DNA from 2 places in the Micromonospora marincola genome. Region 2 is predicted to be linked to the other one. Evidence: predicted binding sites of a transcription regulator. Region 2 holds the regulator's gene; the other holds the start of a gene.
The links. The regulator HspR, encoded in region 2, represses chaperone genes until heat shock. The targets are predictions, from matches to a motif close to TTGAGTNNNNNNNACTCAA.

Region 1: a site for HspR is predicted at 4,443-4,461, ahead of lon (endopeptidase La). Genes of this name have one in related genera too.

The regions. Positions count from the first base shown of each region.
Region 1 covers NZ_JAXCFT010000003.1:454,266-461,588, reverse strand. Annotated here, with positions in the region: gene SM450_RS10510 (helical backbone metal receptor) at 1-46, opposite strand, end outside; gene SM450_RS10505 (DICT sensory domain-containing protein) at 53-1,141, opposite strand; gene SM450_RS10500 (DUF2726 domain-containing protein) at 1,280-2,146, shown strand; gene SM450_RS10495 (hypothetical protein) at 2,392-3,693, shown strand; gene SM450_RS10490 (histone-like nucleoid-structuring protein Lsr2) at 3,916-4,263, opposite strand; gene lon (endopeptidase La) at 4,484-6,805, shown strand; gene SM450_RS10480 (DEAD/DEAH box helicase) at 6,867-7,323, opposite strand, start outside.
Region 2 covers NZ_JAXCFT010000002.1:535,347-542,669, reverse strand. Annotated here, with positions in the region: gene SM450_RS07085 (GTPase family protein) at 1-449, opposite strand, end outside; gene dnaK (molecular chaperone DnaK) at 661-2,517, shown strand; gene grpE (nucleotide exchange factor GrpE) at 2,566-3,321, shown strand; gene dnaJ (molecular chaperone DnaJ) at 3,401-4,588, shown strand; gene SM450_RS07065 (heat shock protein transcriptional repressor HspR) at 4,613-5,053, shown strand; gene SM450_RS07060 (hypothetical protein) at 5,383-5,589, shown strand; gene SM450_RS07055 (hypothetical protein) at 5,761-6,189, opposite strand; gene SM450_RS07050 (cation:proton antiporter) at 6,375-7,323, opposite strand, start outside.

The DNA.
Region 1 (7,323 bases), on a different contig from region 2:
CCGCGACCGCCTCGGTAAGCGACGGCACCAGCGACACCACTCGCACGGCCGGTCAGCGGGCCCCGGCCGGGGCGGGTGCGGGCTCCGGCGGCAGGCCCGCCACCGGCACGCCCTCGCGTACCGCCCACTCCACCGCGGCCCGCAGGTCCGCCGTCGGCAGTGGCCGCCGGGTGGTCACCGCGACGGCCGCGTGCACGGTGTACGCGACGAACGGAAACGCCCGGGCCAGCGCGCCGATGCTCTCGTGCAGCCGGCCCACCACGGCCAGCGCCTCCGGTTCGCCGAGCGCCGGCAGCACGAGCTGGAACTCGTTGTCGGCGACCCGGACCGCCCGGTCCACCGGCCGCAGCACGCTTGTGACCGCGGCGAGCACGGCCTGACTCTCCCGGGCGGCGCTGCGTCGCCCGAAGCGCTCCGGCGCGCCTGCCGGTTCGGCCACCCGCAGGCCCACGAGCGCCACCGGCAGGGTGCCGGAGGCGGTCACCCCGTCCGCACCTGACCACCGCCGCAGGCCGGGCTCGTCGAGCATCCCGTCCGCCGTCTCGACAGGTGGCGCGCCCCGGTCGCCGCGCCGGGCCAGCAACCGCAGCGCCGCGTCGGCCCGGGACTCGCCCGCGCCGGCCGGAATGTCCCGGACCCGGGCGACCGCCTCGTCAAGCGCCGCCCGGGCCGGACCGGGCAGCCGCTCGGCGAGCCGCTCGCGCAGCCGGATCACCTCGTGCAACGCGGCGTCCCGGCGGAACCCCCAGCGACCGTCGAAGAGCCGGCCCGTCTCAAGCGTCGCGGCCGGCGTGACCTCACCCCGGTCGTACGCCACCAGGCTGGCGCCGAAGCGTGGGGTAAGCGCCACCACGCTCCACTCCCGGGCCAGCTCCTCCGTCTCGTCCAGCACCACCGGGTGGACCCCGTCGGGCAGGTCGGGTGGGGGACCGCCGACCATGCCGACCACTGTGGCGGTGGCCCGGCCGGCGATCCGCCGGTAGATGTCCCGCTCCCGATCGAAGTACGGCAGCCGCTGGAAGAGCGCGAGCACGACGAGCGGACCGTCCTCGGCCTCCGCCAGCGCGGCCCGTTCGATGGCGTGGGACACGGCCACGAGACTGCGTTTGGTGAACCGCTCCGGGGTCCGTCCGCTGTGCACCCGCCGAGCCTAGATCGTCCGACCCGGCGGCGCACCGCCCGACGGTGGCCCGGATTCTCCCCGGACCGCCGAGGCGGCTCCCATGATCGACGCCCTAGACTCGGGCGTCGACGAGGACGACGGACGGACTGTGGCGAGATGACGAGCACCGGCGGCGTGACCGCCTCCTGGCTGCGGCCGGTCCCGCCGGAGGCCGCGCCGCGGCTCACCCGCGCCGGTCACCTCGGCTTCGCCGACCGGCGCCTCGCCGAGCTGGTGCAGGGCCGTCCGCCCGGGGTCACCGGCAGCCAGTGGAGCACCGCCGGGCGGGCCGCTCTCGACCTGGTGGTGTGCGCCGCCGACACCCGCCTCCCGGTGTTCGCCGTGCGGTTCGGCCCGCCCGCGCCCGACGGTTCACCCGCCCGCCGCGCCGACCGGCTGACCGACGCGGTCTGCGCCGCGGTGGGCCTGCCGCTGCTGCGGGTCGAGTCGTCGACGCTCGGCGGGGGCGAGCAGGTCCGCCGGTTCGTCGCGTACGTGCTCGACGCCCGTTCCTACGCCGAGGGCACCGACCCGGACGGTGGGGACACGATCGGGTTCCGGGACATCGTGGGCCGGCTGCCCGACGGCCGGCGTGGTCCGGTCAACGACCTCGGCGCGCTGGCCCGGGCCGACGCGGTCGAGGCGTACGTAGCCGGTCGGCTGGCCGACCCGATCGTGCGTGGCCTGCACGTGCGGTGGACCGACGGCCCCGCGGAGGGCTGGAGCTGGGTCGAGGCGCGGCCCGGGCGCTGCCTGCTGGAGCGGGTGCGGTTGACGTCCCGGGGCTTCGGCTGCGGGGTGGAACCGGGCCGGCTCGCCGAGGACCTGGCCGCGATGGCGCTGGGGGAGCGGCTCCGCGCCCCGGACCCCGCCGCGGCGTCCCTGGTGGACCGCGACGACCTCCGCGAACGGGTGCGGCGGCTCGCCGACAGGCGCGATTCCCTCGACGGCGGCTTCGCCTTCGACCATCTCTGCGCCGACTGATCCGCCGATCCGGTCACCGTCCGGTCACGCAATTTTTTTCCGATCTCCGGTTGAACCTTCGCCGACGGCACTCCGTACCTAAGCGGGAATGGACGCAGATCCCCCGCCGCGCCACCGACGGCGCGGAGACGGTGCGGAAGGGCATCGTCGGCCATTGACGCGCGACCGCAACGTCGCAGTGGTCCCACCCCGAGTTTCCGCCGGGATCACGAGTCAGCTACCGGATCGAGAAGGAGAGCAATTCGATGCGCAGGTCCACACGGGCGCGCCGGTCATCCGGTAACGCGCGGAGCAAGCGGATGCTGGCCGTGGTCGGCACGCTCGCGGTCTTCGGCGGCATCGTCGCCGTCACCCAGATCTCGTCCGCCCAGGACCAGCGGAGGACCACCCGTGTCGCCTCGGCGTCCTGCGTGGCCTCGAGCCCGGGGGCGACCGCTCCGGGTGGTCAGGGCAGCACCACCCGGACCTGGCAGAACGGCCGCTGGGTCCGCAACCACTGGGGTGACGGCCAGATGTCGTCGGCCGAGTGCCAGCAGACCAAGGCGGGCGGCGCCGGCGCGGGCAACCCGACCGTGGCCTGCCCGGACGTCAAGAGCAAGCTGCCGCAGGTGCCCGCCCGGGCGCGCGCCGAGGTGGACCGCAACCTGGCCCTGCTGGACACCCAGATCGCCGAGGCGAACCGGCGGCTCGCGGCCGAGGGACGTAACGGCGGCGACTTCATCAACAACGCCATTCTCCGTCCGCTCGCCGACAAGCGGACCGCGACGCTCAACCGGATCGCCACGGCGATCGGGCGTGGCGGCCAGCGTCCGCAGGGCCTGGACAAGCTCGCTCCGTGCGCCCTCACCGACAACGCGCCGAACGGCGGCCAGAACGGCGGCGGCAACAACGGTGGGAACAACGGCGGCCAGAACGGCGGCAACAACAACGGCGGCCAGAACGGTGGCAACAACGGCGGCAACAACGGTGGCAACAACGGTGGCAATAACGGCGGGAACAACGGCCTCGAGGTGCTGGCGAAGGACTGCGCCAACAGCAAGCTTCAGGGCCACGACGGCTTCCAGAACGGCAACCGGTGCGTGAGCACCGCCTTCGGCGAGGTCGGTGCCGCGGCGAGCAACCCGTCGCTGCTGATCACCCAGTTCCCGAACCAGGTGCAGCGCAACCAGCCGTTCACGCTCCGGGTCACCACCAAGAACCTGGTGCGGGACCGCTTCCTCGCCGCCGGTCAGGGTGGCTACTACCTGGAGAGCTCGCTGCTCAACGACCAGGGCCTGGTGCGCGGCCACTTCCACACCGCGTGCCGGATGCTCGGCAGCACCCGGCAGCCCCCGAACCCGCAGGACGTGCCCGCCTTCTTCGTCGCCACCGAGGACGGCAAGGGTGGCAACCAGCCGGACGACGTGCTGATCCAGATCCCCGGCCTGCCGGACTCGGGCCTGGCCCAGTGCTCGGTCTGGGCCGGTGACGGCTCGCACCGCATCCCGATGATGGAGCGGGCCAACCAGACCCCCGCCATCGACGTGGTGCGCATCCAGGTCAACTGAGTTCGAACACCGACGGCCGGAGCCGCCCGGGACATCCCCGGGCGGCTCCGGCCGCTTCGCGTGCGACCTCGCCCCGGTCCCGGCTCGGCGCGGGTCGGCCGGAGAAGAAGTTTCATGCCGTGGTGATCCTGCCGGATGAAAATTGGCGACCGGCAAAAGCAATCCGGGGCCACGCTGATTTCTCAGCGTGACCCCGGGGTGCCCGACGGTGAACCGGGAGGCTCAGCGGTTCTTGTACGCCTCCACCACCGAGACCGGGATGCGCCCCCGCTCGGAAATCTCGTGGCCGTTCTTGGCGGCCCATTCCCGGATGGCGCGGTTCTGCTCGCGATCCATTCCCGAGGTGCTCGGCCGGGTGGCGCGGCGCGGCGCGCGGCCGGCGTCGGCCGGACCACGGCCGATACGCCGGCCAGCGCTGATGTACGGGTCGAGCGCCTTGCGCAGGACGCCCGCGTTCTCGTCGGAGACGTCGATCGTGTATGCCACGCCGTCCAGGCTGAACTCGACGGTCCGATCGGCCTTTCCGCCGTCGAGGTCGTCGGTCAGAACGGTGATTACTTTCCTTGCCATCGCCATTACTCCCTGTGTCGGGCGGGGTGTGGCTAAGAGTTTGACCTACCTGGCGGTAATTCCGCAACAATACCCGCCCCTTTCCATTCGGCGGGTCGCGAAATCGGTGGTCCGGCAAATGGCCGGGCGCGGACCCGTGGCGTGGGTCACACTCCGGAACAAGGGGCACGGTTTGTTACTTGAGTCAGACACGCTCAACCAACGTGATGGCAGGTGTTCGATGGCAACTCTTCCGGTACTTCCCCTGACCGACGCCGTCCTGCTGCCCGGGATGGTCATCCCGGTGACCCTCGACCCCACCACCCAGGCCGCGGTCGACGCGGCCCGCGCGACAGGCGACAAGGAACTGCTGGCCGTGCCCCGCATCGACGGCGAGTACGGGTCGGTGGGCGTGGTCGCCACCATCGAGAAGGTGGGCCGGCTGCCAAGCGGTGAGCCGGCGGCAGTGGTCCGCGGTCTCGCCCGCGCCCGGATCGGCTCCGGCGTGCCCGGCCCCGGCGCCGCCCTCTGGGTCGAGGCGACCGCCCTCGACGAGCCCGCCCCGGCCGGCCGGGCCCGGGAACTCGCCCGCGAGTATCGGGCGCTGACGACCTCGGTGCTCCAGCAGCGCGGGGCCTGGCAGGTCATCGACGCCATGGAACGGATGACCGACCTCTCCGAGCTGGCCGACTCGGCCGGCTACGCGCCCTGGCTCAGCCTGGCGCAGAAGACCGAACTGCTCGCCGCGCCGGACGTCACCGCCCGGCTGGAACTGCTTGTCGGCTGGGTGAAGGAACACCTGGCCGAGCAGGAGGTCACCGAGCAGATCAACACCGACGTCCGGGAGGGGCTGGAGAAGTCCCAGCGGGAGTTCCTGCTCCGGCAGCAGCTCGCCGCGATCCGCAAGGAACTCGGCGAGGACGAGCCGGACGGCTCCGCCGACTACCGGGCCCGGGTCGAGTCCGCCGACCTGCCGGACAACGTCCGCGACGCGGCCCTGCGCGAGGTCGGCAAGCTGGAGCGGGCCAGCGACGCCTCACCCGAGGCGGGCTGGATCCGCACCTGGCTCGACACGGTGCTCGAAATGCCGTGGAGCACGCGTACCGACGACAACACCGACCTGGCCGCGGCGCGGGCGGTGCTCGACGCCGACCACGCCGGCCTGGCCGACGTGAAGGACCGCATCCTGGAGTACCTCGCGGTGCGCAACCGCCGCGCGGAGCGCAACCTGGGTGTGGTCGGCGGGCGCGGCTCCGGCGCGGTGCTCGCCCTGGCCGGCCCGCCCGGCGTCGGCAAGACCAGCCTCGGCGAGTCGGTCGCCCGGGCGCTCGGGCGCAACTTCGTCCGGGTCTCCCTCGGCGGGGTACGCGACGAGGCGGAGATCCGTGGCCACCGGCGCACCTACGTCGGCGCGCTGCCCGGCCGGATCGTGCGGGCCCTGCGCGAGGCCGGCTCGATGAACCCGGTCGTGCTCCTCGACGAGGTCGACAAGCTGGCCGTCGGTTACGCCGGCGATCCGGCGGCGGCCCTGCTGGAGGTGCTCGACCCGGCGCAGAACCACACCTTCCGCGACCACTACCTCGAGGTCGACCTCGACCTGTCCGACGTGCTGTTCCTGGCCACCGCAAACGTGGTGGAGACCGTGCCCGGCCCGTTGCTGGACCGGATGGAGCTGGTCACCCTGGACGGCTACACCGAGGACGAGAAGGTGGCCATCGCCCGGGACCACCTGCTGCCCCGGCAGCGGGAACGGGCCGGGCTGACCGCCGAGGAGGTGACAGTCGCCGACGAGGCGCTGGCGCTGATCGCCGGCGAGTACACCCGGGAGGCCGGGGTCCGGCAGCTCGAACGGGCGCTGGCGAAGATCCTGCGCAAGGTGGCCGTCGCGCTTGCCACCGACCCGGCGCCGGTCCGCGTGGACGCCGGCAACCTGGCCCGCTACCTGGGCCGGCCGAAGTTCACCCCGGAGTCGGCCGAGCGGACGGCGGTGCCCGGCGTGGCCACCGGCCTGGCCGTCACCGGGGCCGGCGGCGACGTGCTGTTCATCGAGGCCACCGGCATGGAGGGCGAGCCGGGGCTGACCCTGACCGGCCAGCTCGGCGACGTGATGAAGGAGTCGGCGCACATCGCGTGGTCGTACCTGCGCTCCAACGGGCGGCGGTACGGGCTGGACCCGAACGCCCTCGCCGGGCGGCGGATCCACCTGCACGTGCCGGCGGGCGCGGTGCCCAAGGACGGCCCGAGCGCCGGCATCACCATGGTGACCGCGCTGGCGTCCCTGGTCACCGGTCGGCCGGTCCGGCCCGAGTTCGGGATGACCGGCGAGGTGACCCTCTCCGGCCGGGTGCTGCCGATCGGTGGCGTGAAGCAGAAGCTGCTCGCCGCGCACCGGGCCGGCCTGACCGAGGTGATCATCCCGAAGCGCAACGAGCCGGACCTGGACGACCTGCCGGCCGAGGTCCGCGCGGCGCTTACCGTGCACACCCTCGCCGACGTCGCGGACGTGCTCGCTCTGGCGCTGCGCCCCGCCGAGGTGGACGCGCAGACCCTCGCCACCGTCTGAGGTGCAAGGAGGGGCCCCCGCTTAACGCATTCTGCATAAGCGGGGGCCCCGCTTAACACCATCAGTGGCGGTCGGTGCCGTCGCGGTCGCGCCGGACGGTCGCCTTACGGCCCTTGATGGTGCTCCCGCGCAGCCCCTGGATCACCTCGTCGGCCAGCGCCTGGGGCACCTCGACAAGCGAGAACCGGTCCGCGATCTCGATCGAGCCGATGTCCCGCCCGCTGGCCCGGGTCTCGCCGGTGATCGCGCCGACCAGGTCCTGCGGCCGTACCCCGGCCCGCCGGCCCAGTCCGATGAAGACCTGCGTGGTGCCGGCGGCGCGGGAGCGTACGCTGCCGCGCCGGTCCCGGCTCTCGGGCCCGGTCCGCCCGTCGCGGGCCGGGCGGACGGCGACCTGCGGGATCTCCTCCTCGTCGGCCGTGCCGGGCAGGGTGGCCTCGTGCGCCAGCCGTACCGCGGCGAGCGCGACCTCCATCAGGTCGAACTCGTCGGTGAGCGACTCGACGACCGCCCGGAAC
Region 2 (7,323 bases):
CCGGTGGTGCGGGTCAGGCCGGGCAGCAGCTCGCCCTGGCGGAACCAGGCCGCGTCGGCCGGATTGCAGACCAGCACCGGGGACCTGGTGGTGGGGCGGAGCACACCTGCCGCGCTGACCCGCGCCTGGACCAGGCTGTTGACAAGCGTCGACTTGCCGGCGCCGGTGGAGCCGCCGACCACCACGAGCAGCGGGGCGTCGAGCCGGGCCAGCCGCGGCAGCAGGTAGTCGTCGAGCTGGTCGGTGAGGCTCCGGGCGGCGTGCCGGGCCGGCTCGGCCGAGGGGAGGGCGAGCGGGAAGCGAGCTGCGTCGATCGCGGCCCGCAGGCCGGTGAGCGCGGCGGGCAGGCCGGCGGCTTCGGCGGGCTGGTCGTCGCCGGTGGTGGATCCGGTGCGGGCTGCGACGGCGGGCGCGCCGGCACGGGTGGCGGAATCGCCATGCGTCGTCACCGCTAAAGCGTGCCCGACCGACGCAAGGTAAGACAACCGGACGGTAATAACGGTCAGGTTGCGCCGAGTCGACTCAACCCCGACTTGCGGTTTGCCGGGGGCGTGGCACTATTGAGTCAAGTTCACTCAACTTATGGCGTGGCCGCTTCCGGGCGGCCCTGCCGGGCAGGCCATCCGACCTGCTCACCCGTTACGAAGCGAGGAAGCGAACATGGCACGTGCGGTCGGCATCGACCTCGGCACGACGAACTCCTGCGTCAGCGTTCTCGAGGGCGGTGAGCCCACCGTCATCGCCAACGCCGAGGGCTCGCGTACGACTCCCTCGATCGTCGCGTTCGCCCGCAACGGCGAGGTGCTCGTCGGTGAGGTCGCCAAGCGCCAGGCGGTGACCAACCCCGACCGGACCATCCGCTCGGTCAAGCGGGAGATCGGCACCAACTGGACCGTCGACATCGACGGCAAGAAGTACACCCCGCAGGAGATCTCCGCCCGGACGCTGATGAAGCTCAAGCGGGACGCCGAGGCGTACCTGGGCGAGCAGATCGCCGACGCGGTGATCACCGTCCCGGCGTACTTCAACGACGGGCAGCGCCAGGCCACCAAGGAGGCCGGTGAGATCGCCGGCTTCAACGTGCTGCGGATCGTGAACGAGCCGACCGCCGCCGCCCTGGCGTACGGGCTGGACAAGGGCTCCAAGGAGCAGACCGTTCTGGTCTTCGACCTCGGTGGCGGCACCTTCGACGTGTCGCTGCTGGAGCTGGCCGAGGGCGTCGTCGAGGTCAAGTCGACGAGCGGCGACAACCAGCTCGGCGGCGACGACTGGGACCAGCGGATCATCGACCACCTGGTGAAGACGTTCCGCGGCGAGCACGGCATCGACCTCTCGCAGGACAAGATGGCCATGCAGCGGCTCAAGGAGGCGGCCGAGAAGGCCAAGATCGAGCTGTCCGCGGCCACCACCAGCAACATCAACCTGCCGTACATCACCGCCGGCTCGGCCGGCCCGCTGCACCTCGACGTGACGCTGAGCCGCGCCGAGTTCCAGCGGATGACGCAGGATCTGCTGGACCGCTGCAAGGGCCCGTTCGAGCAGGCCGTCAAGGACGCCGGGATCAAGGTCTCCGACGTCGACCACGTCATCCTGGTCGGCGGCTCGACCCGGATGCCGGCCGTCACCGACCTGGTCAAGCAGCTCACCGGCCGCGACCCGAACAAGGGCGTCAACCCGGACGAGGTCGTCGCCGTCGGCGCCGCCCTCCAGGCCGGCGTGCTCAAGGGCGAGGTCAAGGACGTCCTGCTGCTCGATGTGACCCCGCTGAGCCTGGGCATCGAGACCAAGGGCGGCATCTTCACCAAGCTGATCGAGCGCAACACCACCATCCCGACCAAGCGCTCCGAGGTCTTCACCACGGCGGACGACAACCAGCCGTCGGTGCTGATCCAGGTGTTCCAGGGTGAGCGGGAGATCGCGGCCTACAACAAGAAGCTCGGCACCTTCGAGCTGACCGGTCTTCCGCCGGCCCCGCGTAACGTGCCGCAGATCGAGGTCACGTTCGACATCGACGCCAACGGCATCGTCAACGTGCACGCCAAGGACCTGGGCACCGGCAAGGAACAGAAGATGACGATCACCGGCGGCTCCTCGCTGCCGAAGGACGACATCGAGCGGATGCGCCGGGACGCCGAGGAGCACGCCGACGAGGACAAGCGCCGCCGCGAGGAGGCGGAGACCCGCAACGTCGCCGAGGCCCTCCAGTGGCAGACCGAGAAGTTCCTCGCCGAGAGCGGCGACAAGCTGCCGGGTGAGAACCGTGACCAGCTCAACGAGGCGCTCGGCGAACTGCGCAGCGCTCTCGGCGGGCAGGACATCGACAAGATCAAGGCCGCGCACGAGAAGCTGGCGCAGGTGTCCCAGCAGGCCGGTTCGCTGCTCTACGCCCAGCAGCAGGAGGGCGAGCCGGGTGCTCCCGGTGCGGCCGGACCGGGCGCGGGTGCGACCGGTGGGCCGCAGGCCGGCGGCGCCGACGACGTGGTCGACGCGGAGATCGTGGACGAGGACAAGAAGTGACGGTGGTCCCCGGACACGACTCGCACCGCACAGGGATGAGGTAACCGCATGACGGACAAGCCACGAGCGGCCGACCCGGGTTCCACCGGGTCGGCGCCGGGTGGCTCCGCGGGCGCCGGCAAGCATGCCAGTGACGAGCCGCGGGTCGTCATCCGCGACAAGCGCAAGCTCGGCAAGGTGACCGACGAGCCGGCGGACGCCGCCGCTGCGGCCGACGCCGCCGCCGACGCGCCCGCCGAGGGCCTGGTCGAAGAGGCCGAGGTCGTGGTCGACGAGATCGGCGGTGAGGACGAGGTCCCCGGGCCGCCCGTGGTCGACTCGCCGGCCGAGCCGAACGAGGAGACCAGCGGCGTGAAGGCGGAGCCGCTCGGCGCCGAACTGGAGTCGCTCCGCTCCGACCTGGAGGAACGCACCCGCGACCTCCAGCGGGTCTCGGCGGAGTACGCAAACTACCGCAAGCGGGTCGAACGGGACCGCAACCTGGTCCAGGAGCAGGCGACCGGCGGGGTGCTCACCGCACTACTGCCGATCCTCGACGACCTGGACCGGGCCCGCGAGCACGGCGACCTGGTGGGCCCGTTCGGCAGCGTGGCCGAGCAACTCACCGCCGCGCTGGGCAAGTTCGGCCTGACCGCGTTCGGCGAGCAGGGCGACCCGTTCGACCCGACCCGGCACGAGGCGGTGGCGCACCAGACGTCCACCGACGTGACCGAGCCGACCTGCGTGCAGGTCATGCGCCGGGGCTACCAGCTCGGCGAGCGGCTGCTGCGGCCGGCCATGGTCGCGGTCGCGGAACCGGAGTAGTGCCGACCCGTGACGTCCCGCCCGCCCCCACCGGGCGGGCGGGACGACCGGGATTCGACCCGTGGAAGGGGGTGGACCGGTGAGTTCCAAGGACTGGATCGAGAAGGACTACTACGCCGCGTTGGGCGTGGACAAGTCCGCCTCCTCGGACGAGATCAAGAAGTCGTACCGAAAATTGGCCCGGGAGTCGCACCCGGACCACAACCCCGGTGACGTCAAGGCCGAGGAGCGGTTCAAGACCGTCTCCGAGGCGTACGCGGTGCTCGGCGACGAGAAGAAGCGACGCGAGTACGACGAGATGCGGTCGCTCTTCGGGTCGGGCGCCTTCCGGCGCGGCGCCCGGGGCGCCGGCCAACCGGGCGGCGCGCCGTTCGACGTCTCAGACCTGTTCGGTGGTGGCGGCCCCGGCGCCGGTGACACCCGGTTCGGCGGAGGCGGCTTCACCGACCTGTTCAGCACGATCTTCTCCGGCGGCGGCGCGGGCGGCGCGACCCGTGCCCGCGGCCCGTCCCGGGGCCGGGACGTCGAGACCGAGGTGGGGCTCGACTTCGGCGACGCGGTCCGTGGCGTCACGCTGCCGCTGACACTGCGCGCCCCAGGCGTCTGCGACACCTGCCACGGCAACGGCGCGAAGCCGGGCACGCAGCCGGTGGCCTGCCCGGTCTGCCACGGCGCCGGGGTGACCACCCGCAACCAGGGGTCGTTCAGCTTCTCCGAGCCGTGCCGCAACTGTCAGGGCGTCGGCACGGTCGTGGAGGAGAAGTGCCCGGAGTGCCAGGGCACCGGCGGCGTCACCAAGACCCGCACGCTCAACGTCCGCTTCCCGGCCGGGGTGGCCGACGGGCAACGGATCCGGCTGGCCGGCCGTGGCGAGCCCGGCGAGCGGGGTGGCCCGGCGGGCGATCTGTTCGTGCAGGTGAAAGTCCGCCCGGACGAGCTGTTCGGGCGCACCGGGGACGATCTCACCCTGAGCGTCCCGATCACGTACGCCGAGGCCGTGCTCGGCACCGACCTGCGGGTCCCGACGCTTGACGGCGCGGTGACCCTGCGGGTGCCGCCGGGTACTCCGGCCGGGCGGGTGCTGCGGGCTCGCGGCAAGGGCGTCGTACGCAAGGACGGCCGCGCCGGTGACCTGCTGGTCACGCTCGACGTGGTGATCCCGGCGACGGTCTCGGACGAGGCGCGGGCGGCGCTGGAGACCTTCGCGGAGCAGACCCCGCCCGCCGCGCGGGAACATCTCGAAGCGCGGGTACGTCGATTCAGTTGACGGCGGCAGCGGAGGTGAGCGGGCATGTCGGAGGAGTACGTCGGTTCGGGTGACCCGGCCTATGAGGCCAAGATCTTGATGATCTCGGTGGCCGCGCGGATGGCGGGCATGCACCCTCAGACACTGCGCCAGTACGACCGGCTGGGCCTGGTGCAGGCCGGCCGGGCCACCGGTGGTGGTCGCCGGTACAGCGTCCGGGACGTGGTGCTGCTCCGCGAGGTGCAGCGGCTCAGTCAGGACGACGGGATCAACCTGGCCGGGGTCAAGCGGATCATCGGGCTGGAGCGGCTGCTTGAGGAGGCGCACCAGCGGGTGGCCCGGCTGGAGGCGGAGCTGGACGCCGCGTACCGGCGGATCGCCGAGCTGGAGTCGCTCGGTGGCTTCGCCCGCGGGGATCTGGTGCCCACCAACCGCACCTCCACCGCGCTCGTCGTTTGGCGCCCCCGCCGCACGCCCGACCGCTGACGAGCGCCGTTCGCCGCTCGCCGTTCGCCGCTCGCCGCTCGCCCTCGTGCTCGTGCTCGTCCGGAGGCCGGCACGCCCCGCTGTTCCCGGGGCCGTGCCGGCCTTCGGCCGCTTCCGCCCCTGCCCGCTGCCCGCTGCTGCCTCCGTGGCTGCAGAGCTGGTCGGTGGAACGCCACGGGTGTTTCCGGGCCGCTGAGAGACCCGTGGCGTTCCAGCCGTGCCGGTCGGCGCGGAGGTTGCGGAAAGTGGGGTGCGACGGGGTGAGTTCCACTAGGCTTCTGCTCAGGGACAAAAGCCATGAAACGGAATCCGGGCTGGCGGGGGGAGCCATGGCGGAACCGGCGAAGAAGGTGGCGGAGCGCGCGGAGGAACGCCTGGAGAAGGTGGCCGAGAACGTCCGGGAGCGGTTCGACCGGGTCACCGAGGGCCGCTTCAGCGACAAGGTCAAGGAAGGGCGTTTCGCCGACCAGACCGACCACGGCGTGGACCGCGCCAGGGACGACGAACGGCGCAGGAAGCAGGGCGGATCGACCTGACTGATCCGCCGCCGAACGGGCCGGGACCCACGGGGGGCCCCGGCCCGCACGCCTCACGCCTCCCGCCCCCCGCCCTCAACGCAGTGATCATGAGGTTGACGGCGGTGTCGATCTCCATCGACGCCGCCAACTCCATGATCACCCCCTCTCACACTTACCGGGGGTGGTGGGTCAGAGGCGGCGGTTCTCGCGGACCAGGCCGCCCTCGCACCAGTCCCGGTAGACGAAGAGATCCGGGCGGGCGAGCAGCACCCGGCTGTTGTGCGCCCAGTTGCGCATCAGGTCGTCGCCGGACCGCTCGGACTGCTCGACCAGCTTCCGGAAGCGGCGCTTCGGGTGGGCGCGGAAGTTCGTCCGGATGCCGTCGGCGGCGTAGATGTAGAGGCAGTGGAGCGCGAACCGGCGGGCCGGACAGTTCTGGTCCATGGCCAACTCGAACAGCGTCTGCACCAGGTGGTCACCGGCGACCAGCAGGTCCCAGTCCGGCGGCATCGAGGTCAGCGGCACGGAGTCCGGCTGGTAGGCCCAGGCCCGCAGCTCGGCGGACGAGGGGTCGACGGGGTTGGCGAAGCCGTGAAACGTCTCTTCCCGCACGCTCACCGGCCGACCTTCCGCATTCCCCGGCGGGTGCGCCGCTGGCCACCCGCAGATCCTGGCTGCTGGGGCGACACGTTAACGCGGTTCGGTGGAGCAGTGGTAGACCTTCCCGGAATCAATTTGACAACCTTCGCCGGGCCGGACCGCCGGACCGGACCGGCTGAGTCGCCGATCCGGCCGGGCCGAGGTCAGTCGCTCACCCGTACCGCGGCGGCGGCCCGGGTGGCGGCGGCGCGCTGGCGCAGCCACTGCTTGAACCACGGCGTGTCCGGCAACCGGGCGAGCAGCGGACCCGTCACCACCGTGATCAACACGTACGCGGTGGCGAGCGCCGCCAGCTTCGGCTCCACCGGATAGACGGCGGAGACGGCAAGCCCGGCGATGACGATGGAGAACTCACCGCGCGGGGTGAGCGCGAGGCCGGCCCGCCAGCGTCCGGGCTCGGCGATTCCGGCCCGGCGGGCGGCCAGGTAGCCGGTGGCCACCTTCGTCGCCATGGTCGTCACGGCCAGCAGCAGCGCGGGCAGCAGCACCGGCGGCATGTCGAGCGGGTTGGTGACCAGCCCGAAGAACACGAAGAAGACCGCGGCGAAGAGGTCCCGCAGCGGCGAGAGCAACTGGGTGGCGTGGTGCGCGACCGGCCCGGACAGCGCGATGCCGACCAGGAACGCGCCGACCGCGGCGGAGACCTGGAGCTTCGCCGCGAGACCGGCGACCAGCAGGGTCAGGCCGAGCACTCCGAGCAGGAGCGCCTCCGGATCCTTGGCGGAGAGGGCGGTGGAGATCAGGTGCCCGTACCGGATCGCCACGGCCAGCACGACGACCACGGTGAGCACCGCGACGGCGAGCGCGAAGCCGCCCTTGGCCAGGCCGACCCCGGCGAGCAGCGCGGTGACGAGTGGCAGGTAGAGGGCCATCGCCAGGTCCTCGATCACGAGGACGGAGAGGATCACCGGCGTCTCCCGGTTACCGACCCGGCCCAGGTCGCCGAGGACCTTGGCGATCACCCCGGAGGACGACACCCAGGTGACGCCGGCGAGCACCACGGCGGCGACCCAGCCCCAGCCCAGCAGCAGCGCGAAGGCGAAGCCGGGCAGCGCGTTGAAGACCGCGTCGATCACGCCGGCCGGCGCCGCC